Regions from separate parts of the Rossellomorea yichunensis genome, predicted to be linked through region 1. Evidence: riboswitches for the same ligand, from Rfam matches in the RefSeq annotation. Region 1 holds a riboswitch; the other holds the start of a gene.
What was found. A riboswitch is a leader RNA that binds a small molecule or an ion and turns the genes downstream of it on or off. The one in region 1 is predicted to bind FMN.
Positions count from the first base shown of each region.

Region 2: linked by a shared signal. The riboswitch ahead of RSX31_RS06975 (ECF transporter S component) and the one ahead of ribD (bifunctional diaminohydroxyphosphoribosylaminopyrimidine deaminase/5-amino-6-(5-phosphoribosylamino)uracil reductase RibD) in region 1 are both predicted to bind FMN.

Region 1 covers NZ_JAVYAD010000002.1:287,539-291,964, forward strand. The annotation lists gene RSX31_RS05915 (bifunctional 3,4-dihydroxy-2-butanone-4-phosphate synthase/GTP cyclohydrolase II) at 1-614, opposite strand, end outside; gene ribE (riboflavin synthase) at 632-1,288, opposite strand; gene ribD (bifunctional diaminohydroxyphosphoribosylaminopyrimidine deaminase/5-amino-6-(5-phosphoribosylamino)uracil reductase RibD) at 1,313-2,380, opposite strand; FMN riboswitch at 2,570-2,713, opposite strand; gene RSX31_RS05930 (four-helix bundle copper-binding protein) at 2,902-3,222, opposite strand; gene RSX31_RS05935 (hypothetical protein) at 3,279-3,974, opposite strand; gene RSX31_RS05940 (patatin-like phospholipase family protein) at 4,117-4,426, opposite strand, start outside.
Region 2 covers NZ_JAVYAD010000002.1:474,701-479,126, forward strand. The annotation lists gene RSX31_RS06965 (helix-turn-helix domain-containing protein) at 1-698, opposite strand, end outside; gene RSX31_RS06970 (ferredoxin) at 922-1,170, shown strand; gene RSX31_RS06975 (ECF transporter S component) at 1,277-1,846, opposite strand; FMN riboswitch at 2,001-2,134, opposite strand; gene RSX31_RS06980 (M23 family metallopeptidase) at 2,249-3,163, opposite strand; gene RSX31_RS06985 (hypothetical protein) at 3,982-4,426, opposite strand, start outside.

The DNA.
Region 1 (4,426 bases):
GTCACAAGCTTTTCTTTTTTGCGTCTGTACCTGATCAGATCTTCAATGGAGATGATCTTAAGGTCCCATTTATCAGCCAGTTTCATTAATTCAGGTACTCTTGCCATCGTGCCGTCTTCATTCATGATTTCACAAATGACGCCTGATGGTTGTCCCCCTGACAGAATAGCCAAATCGATGGCGGCTTCTGTGTGTCCTGCCCGTTTTAGTACTCCGCCTTTTTTGGCGACAAGGGGAAATACATGACCGGGTCTTTTAAAGTCCTCGGGCATTGAGACCGGGTTCAATAATTCCTGTATTGTGGTCGATCTCTCAAATGCACTAATCCCAGTAGTTGCGGATTTATGATCGACAGAAATCGTAAAGGCTGTTCCATGAGGATCCGTATTTGACATCGTCATGGGTGCAAGCTTTAGTTTGTGTGCAATCTCCTCTGTTATCGGGGCACAAATTAACCCTCTTCCTTCTTTAGCCATAAAATTTATGACTTCTGGAGTCGCTTTATCTGCAAGTGCAATAAAGTCTCCCTCATTCTCACGGTTTTCATCATCTACTACGATAACGACTTTACCTGCCTGTAAATCTTCAAGAGCTTCTTCGATCTTATTAAACATGGGGCAACCCCTTCCTATTAGTCAGCGAAACCATTTTGACTTAAAAAATCATAGCTGATGCGGCTTGAATTACTCTTAGACTGTTCCTTTGCTTCATAGAAGCGATGAAAATATTTAGCCATTACATCACATTCAATATTGACACGATCCCCTACTTTTTTTTCACCAAGAACCGTGTCCCCTCTCGTTTGCGGGATCAACGAAATCGTAATGGCATTACTTTTCACACCAAAAACAGTAAGGGAAGTGCCGTCTATTGCGACAGAGCCCTTCATGATAAACAAGTGGCTCTGATTTTCCGGAATGGAAATGTCCATATACCAGGCATTTTCAACTTTCTCTATTCTAACGATCGTTCCTACTCCATCGACATGCCCATTAACGAAATGCCCGCCGAAACGACCGTTAGCAGCCATTGCCCTCTCCAAGTTCACTTTAGAACCATGGGACAGGTTTCTGAGCGTTGTGCCTTCAAAGGTTTCTGGCATCACGTCCACTTGGAATTGCCTGGAACTGAATGAAGTGACGGTTAAACAGACACCATTCACACTGATGCTATCTCCAATATGAACATCTTCGAGAACGCGGCCTGCTGTTATCGTCAGTTCCATGGATGAGGAGGACTTTTGCATGCGTTCAATTGTGCCGATTTCTTCAATGATTCCAGTAAACATCCCTTTCTCCTCCTTTCAAAAAGGCTATCCCTTAGGTAAGGCAATTATTTTAATGTCCTTTCCTACTCGTTCTATGCTCTTAATCTCCATTTCAAGACCTTCTGCAATGGTCGGGAATCCATCCCCTCCAAAACTGGTGAAGGCAGAGCTTCCGCCTACAAGCTTGGGAGACATGTACATAACCAATTCCTGAAAGGCTCTTCCCTTTAAAAAGGAAGAATGAATGGTAGATCCACCTTCTACATAAAGGGATCCTATATTCCGGTCACCCAGTTCTTTTAATACTGTGTGAATGTCCATCCATTCCTCTGAAAGGGTGATGATTTCACAGCCTGATTCCATATAGGGCAGCTTCTGTTCTTCATTGACAGAACTGCCTGTAAAGATGAGGGTCCTGCTTTCCGAGTCTTTCACTACATGAGAGTGGAGAGGTGTTCGTAAAAAGGTATCTAATATGATTCGAATGGGGTTTTTTCCACCTTGGGGCAAACGGGTGGTAAGGTGTGGGTTATCCTGAATAACGGTATTGACTCCTACTAATATCGCGTCATGCCGGTGACGATCATAGTGGACATCTGTGCGGGATGCTTCTGACGTAATCCATTTGCTATCTCCTGAAGCTGAAGCTGTTTTCCCGTCTAATGTGACAGCTGTCTTAAGTGTTACATAAGGTGTACCGTATTGAATGAAATGGAAAAAATGCTTGTTTAGTTCGAGTGCTTCTTCTTCAAGCTCTCCGACCATTACTTCTATGCCTGCATCCTTCAACTGTTGAATTCCTCTTCCCGCTACAAGGGGATTTGGATCAGTGCTGGCAATATGGACCCGCCTCACTCCGCTTGAAATCAGCAGCTGTGAACAGGGAGGTGTTTTCCCATAATGAGAGCATGGTTCCAGCGTCACATAGACGTCACTCCCCTGTGCTTTGTCTCCCGCCATCTTTATGGCATGAACCTCTGCGTGACCTTCTCCTGCTTTGAGGTGCGCACCCATTCCAACGACTTCTCCATTTTTCACCACAACCGCTCCTACGGCAGGATTGGGTGAAGTTTGACCTTGGGTGGTCTTGGCCATAGTGAGGGCAAGCTTCATATATTGTGAATCGTCCAATCGTTTTACCTCCCTTCTTTTATCACTATTATTCTAAAATAAATAAACCCCAAGTAAGTTTTTACTTGGGGGAAGTTGGCATGACTGAATAAAGCATTTACATGATTACTTTTTTTGGAAACAAAATCCTCAAAAAGATAGACTTCTTGCGTCTGCATCAAGTAAATACCGCCGTTCCTTCTCCCATCCAGACTATCACTGTCGGCTTTGGAATTTCACCAAATCCACCGTCTAATTTTCATTAGCCGGGTCACGGACTAAGAGCATGCGCTCATCACCGCCGGTAGGGAATTTCACCCTGCCCCGAAGGAAACCTATTCGATTAACATTATTCTATCATAGTTTCATAAATGAAATCATGTAAGGAGCACTAAAATTATATTTTTGTACTATTTTTTGAATATATATTAGAAACCTCTCTCTATTTCTAATTGTAAGCACTAAGAAATTGCTGCAAGAATAAAAAAGAATGCCTCCACTAAATAGAAGCATCTCTTCATTTATTATGCTAATAGCTTCCTGCATTCTTCCGCACATTCAAAACAGGCTTCAGCGCAGTCCTTACAATGCTGTTGGTCATGAGAATTACATTCTATACCACAAGCATCACAGATTTCTGCGCAAAGGACCAGAATTTGTTGAACAAATTTACTGCTTCGTTGCATGACATTAATGGCATAGGAACAAATATCCGCACATTCCCGGTCCAGTTCAATGCACATCATCATTGCTTTTTCTTCCTTAAGGGATGCATGATAGCAAACATTACATGCTTCCAGACATCGGTGCAAAGCCGTTAAGCATGGTTTATAATCAGCATTCATAATCTCACCTCCACAAATGTTCCTTTTTAGCGTACCCAAATGAAAAAAAAGGATTACTATGAGGTAAGAAAATAATCACTGTCTACATACCATAGGAAAACAAGGAGCCAATCCAGTTCTTCGCTATATGTTTCATAAAAAGAAATATAACTATGGTGATAGTCGAAGAGCTTTTGAACAGTTTGAGGAAGATATCCTTTTTGTAAGGATAAATAATTTTTTTTATTATAATTCAAGATCCATCGTTTGTTTCCTTTATAAATGATAATCGTGTCACCTTCATCACTGCGCCATTCAATAGCAGTAGAGCTCTGGTACTTCAAGTGAAAAACCCTTCCTGCTCCGCCCTTATCGATTTTCATGGACCTGCTCCATTTTAAGAATGTCAGTGGTTGCTTATGTTTTCGGTGGAGCATATAATATTTCGGGTTATTGATCAAGGACGTCCTTTGAATAAAGTATTCTGACCATCCATTCGTTTTTAAGTAATAGGAACCTTCTTTCGTCTGAACTCCGACTAATGAATGCCGGGATTCAGGTATTGTTTCATAAAATAATCGGTTCGCTTTCCTTATCTCCTTCTTCATACTAAAACTGAGATATAAATTTGAGCACGCAGGTATAAAAATTAACAGTGGAAAATAAAATAACTGTTTGGTCACAATCAGCATTCCTACACCTATGAGAAAATACATAATACTGCGATAAAGCAACGTATATTGTTCATTTTTGTAGATTTGATAGAGGTTCATGAAATGCTCGTCCTTTCAAGGAATCTCTATCATATGTATGAAAAAATCCCTTAAATAGACCTTTTAAATAGAAAGAGCCAACGCTTGCAGAATCCTCAATAAAGAGATGGGAAGACTTTTCTGCCCTTCGTTGGCTTATATGTTATGAGTGCACTGGAGTGGCTGTGCGATTCCATTCCATTATTTTTTTATCCTTTGCCTCTGCATCATGATAGCCTTGCCAGTACAATTCGTCCAGCTTTTGTGGATTTTTTTCAATACGGCTCACTTTTAGAGGATGTTGGGGTTGAATGATCAGGACATCCCCATTCTTTTCTCTCGTTTCTAATTCCTTGATTGTTTGATTGTAACGCAAGTAACGGTTATACATCGTTTTATGTAATTCAGGATATTGAGGGTACTTTTTTTTCACAAGGAAAGAAAATCGTGAAGGCTTTTTATAATAGCCTCTG
Region 2 (4,426 bases), 190 kb from region 1:
TCTTTTTCTAATTCAGATAATATGCTATGAATTAAATCAAGAAACTGAAAGCGGAATTCTTCTTCATGCATATTCAATTTTTCAGCAACTTGCAATTCTGTCCATCCATAATCCTTGAAGCCCGTTAACCGGAATACGAGAACGTCTGGATTTAAGGATTGTGTTAGACTGGTCAACAGGGTATACAGCTCCTTATACAAATCGGAAGACATTTTTTCAATATTAGGGTTCGCCCGTAAACAGCTCTTTACCCAATCTTGTATGCTCTTGTTACGTTGTACAGGAAAATAGAGCGTTTCCTGCTGTTTCCCGTTCGATAGAACCTGAACAAGGAGGCTTAATCTTTTCCAAAACAGAAACGTTTGATCACCGTAGACAAGGCCATTCATATTTGATGGAAAGGAGTCACCTTGAAAATCTTTTTTTACAGATTCAGTACCAGCAGTTGTCACAATCGCTTTCCCACTATCATCGACAATGACATACCCCAATTTCTCTAATTCCTTTACCTTCTGGTTAAAGTACGCTCGTTTAAGCTTAGGTAAAGAAAGGAAAAATGGCTGCAAATAAAAGAGGTGAGCATCCTGAATCGACTGGGAAGACTTTTTTCCTTTTAAGATATGAAAAACAGAGTAAATCGATCGCTCTCCATTTATTTGTATGAAGCAATATAAAATCACATAATTAAGATAGGTCAATTCTCTACTCCTTAACATGTAGGTTATTGTCAAATATTGTACCATGAATTTGTTGTTTAACCATGTTTTGTTTTTCATATATAGGATAAAAATAAAAAGAAACCACCTAACTATTGAAAAGTTATACAATCCTCTATAAAATAAACATTAAGTGATTTTTCACAAACTTACATTGTGTATAATGATGAATTATATAGAATTATTTATTCGGGAGGTTTTTTCTTTGCCAAAATATACAATCGTCGACAAGGATACATGCATTGCATGTGGAGCGTGTGGGGCTGCTGCTCCAGATATTTACGACTATGATGATGAAGGTATCGCATTTGTAACATTAGACGATAACCAGGGGACGGTCGAAGTTCCTGACGTATTAGAAGATGATATGATTGATGCATTCGAAGGTTGTCCTACAGATTCAATAAAAGTAGCTGACGAGCCATTCGATGGAGATGCACTAAAATTTGAATAGTAGTTCCGAAGCTAAGGGAGAATTTCCCCTTAGCTTTTTCTTTTTGTGCTGATGACATTAGAAAACCCCTCAAATGTAATTGAGGGGTTTATGATTTATATTTGCACTATGCAGCTTTCTTTAGGGCTGTCTGTCTTGCCAACCAGCCTTGAAGACGAACAAATAGTAAGATAAAGACTGATGTTACAAGGATTCCTTTTAAAATGTTGAAAGGAACAATTCCTGTAATGATAATCTCAGCAGGAAGCTCAAAATTCATGAAGTATTTATATGCGGGAAGGAACACAAAATAATTAAGAATTCCCATACTGATACTCATGACCACAGTTCCTGTGATAAGTCCGATCAACAAACCTTTTTTAGATTGAAAACGTGAATAAATATAATATGTCGGTAGAATCAAAAGCACTCCCGCCATAAAGTTTGCAACATGACCAATCGGAACGCCGGTATCGCTTCCTGTCATGATGTAATCAATCACGTTCTTGAATAATTCAACTAATATTCCTGCAAGAGGACCTAATGTTACTGTCGCAATCAATGCAGGCACATCACTGAAATCTACCATTAAAAACTTTGGAAATGGTGGAATCGGGAAGTTAAAAAGCATTAACACATAGGATATGGCACTTAACATACCAACCGTTACAAACGTGCGTGTATTCATTTTTCTCATAAACCTCTCTCCTTTAGGAGATTCATCTCATATCGAAGATAGCTCAAGCCAAAGGTAGCATTAAAAAACCCCTAGATACGTATATCTAGGAGAACGATAAGGCATACCCTAATAAACGTTCAGCTTCCCTTTTTCTAAACGTTCTGGCATAAACCTTCATCTTCTCCCATCCAGACTATACTGTCGGCTTTGGAATCGCACCAAATCCTGCCCGTGAAGGCTCGCGGGCTTAGAGACAAATGTCTCATCACCGCCGGTAGGGAATTTCACCCTGCCCCGAAGACGAATCTTTATTTTTTTATACATTTTCATTATACATAATGACAGGAGTTATGTGAAGGAAAACAGTTTGAATTCGAAATATTTTTGTTTACTAATGGAATATTCAGGTTTACGATTCCATTATTGTATGTTTAATACTTGTTGAGGATATATAGGTGTCTTAAGATCCAGGTCATTCCAAGCCACCAAGTCATTCACATCGACTCCTTGTGCGACTGAAATGGAGTATAAGGTGTCCCCTTGTTTCACTACATACCCACTTCCAGCTGACAGAGGGATGGCTAACGATTGATTAATTACCAAATTATTGGTTTCATTTAACCCATTGGCCCTCTTAATATCCTCTACGGATATATTGTATTGCTGAGAAATCCCCCAGAGGGTTTCTCCCTTATGTACGACATGATTTACCATGTTTTCATTATTATGAACTTTTTTCGTACTTACATCATGAGTGATATCAGCTGTTCCAGAAACACCCACTGCCTGATAGGGATCCCGCTCCTGAGCAAACACAAGCTGCCCGACCTCACCTTGTCCAAATACCATATAGGGATCGATTGCATTTTCCTTATCAATCGTCCATTCACCCCTGTGCACCTCAAAATGCAGGTGAGCTCCTGTGGATCTGCCTGTATTTCCTAAATTTCCAAGCTGTTGACCTTGATCCACTTCTTGATTTTCTTCAACAAGCCGGTTCTTAAGATGAGCATAAACGGTTTCATACCCATTTTCATGCCTAATGAATACTACATGTCCGTAGCTTGGAGATAGATATGATCTAATCACCTTACCTTTGGCAACAGAATAAACAGGAGAGCCTATGTCTCCTCCTATGTCCATTCCTTTATGAGTACCAGACCTTGTCCCATATGAATCCGTTATCATCCCTTCAACAGGAAATGTCCAGGATACCGTTTCCTCCACGATCTTATTCGTCTCTGCTTTCGCTATCTTTCCTGTAAAGAACATAATGCTCACACACAATGCTAACAGGAATACAATTAAGAGCCTTCTTACATAATCCAAAATCATGCTTGTCCTCCTTACCCATTTAACGCAATACCTTATTTCTTCCCTACTGAAGCTTCACGTCCGCTACCTTTTCATCTATTAACCCATTCTTACCTTCTCACCATCATTTCATGCACTCCCCACTATATGTAGACCCTCCATTCAATATTCACAAGTGAATGAGATAATTTTCCTTTGAGTAGTTTGTCTAAGTCTAAGATAAATATACACCCAAAAGCGGAGGCGGCTCGTTCAGAGGCGACAAGCATAAGACGAACAGGCAGGAAAGGCGTTCTTTGCCTTTTTGGCCTGTTTGACTTATGACCTCGAGGGGCTAGCCGCTGGAGCTGGATGACACCCAAAAGCGGAGGCGGCTCGTTCAGAGGCGACAAGCATAAGATGAATTGGCCGGGAAGGCGTCCTTTGCCTTCTTGGCCAATTTAGCTTATGACCTCGAGGGGCTAGCCGCCGGAGCTGGACGACACCCAAAAGCGGAGGCGGCTCGTTCAGAGGCGACAAGCATAAGACGAACAGGCCGGAAAGGCGTTCTTTGCCTTTTGGGTCTGTTTGACTTATGACCTCGAGCCTCTAGCCGCCGGAGCTGGATGACACCCAAAAGCGGAGGCGGCTTGTTCAGCCCTGACAAGCATAAGATGAATTGGCCGGGAAAGCGTCCTTTGCCTTCTTGGCCAATTTAGCTTATGACCTCGAGGGGCTAGCCGCCGGAGCTGGACGACACCAAAAGCGGAGGCCGCTCGTTCAGCCCCGACAAGCATGCCCTTCACACAAAAAAAGACCGGAAACGGATTCCTTTCCCGCTTCCAGTCTTTCTGTGATAACTAATTTTCGAATGTTTTCTTATTCGGGCTGATAGGAGTCTCAATGGGTTCGTTGAACATGAATCCATTCCAGCTTTCCTGTTTAATGTTTTCGAATTGAACTCTTTCATACCCGGAGCTTTTGCTTGTCAGTAAAATGCCTTCAATCATTTCCATGGCTGTTTCGTTGTCTAATATTTCTATGTCCAGTTCATTTAAGAAATTGATGGTTAGATATTCATCTGATTCCTTTACACTGATATTGATGTTTTTAGGAATCACACTTTGGAACAGGCTCGTCTCTGAGCTTTTCATTGCCTGAATGGACTCTTTGACATTTCCTCTATTTATATTATCCGGTACGAGGAAGCGTTCCCTTCCATTTGGCGAGTAAAGGTAATAAGCCGTATGAGCATCTTCATTAAGGTCGATTTTTGAGAATTCCCCGGTGGAGCTGAATTCCGGG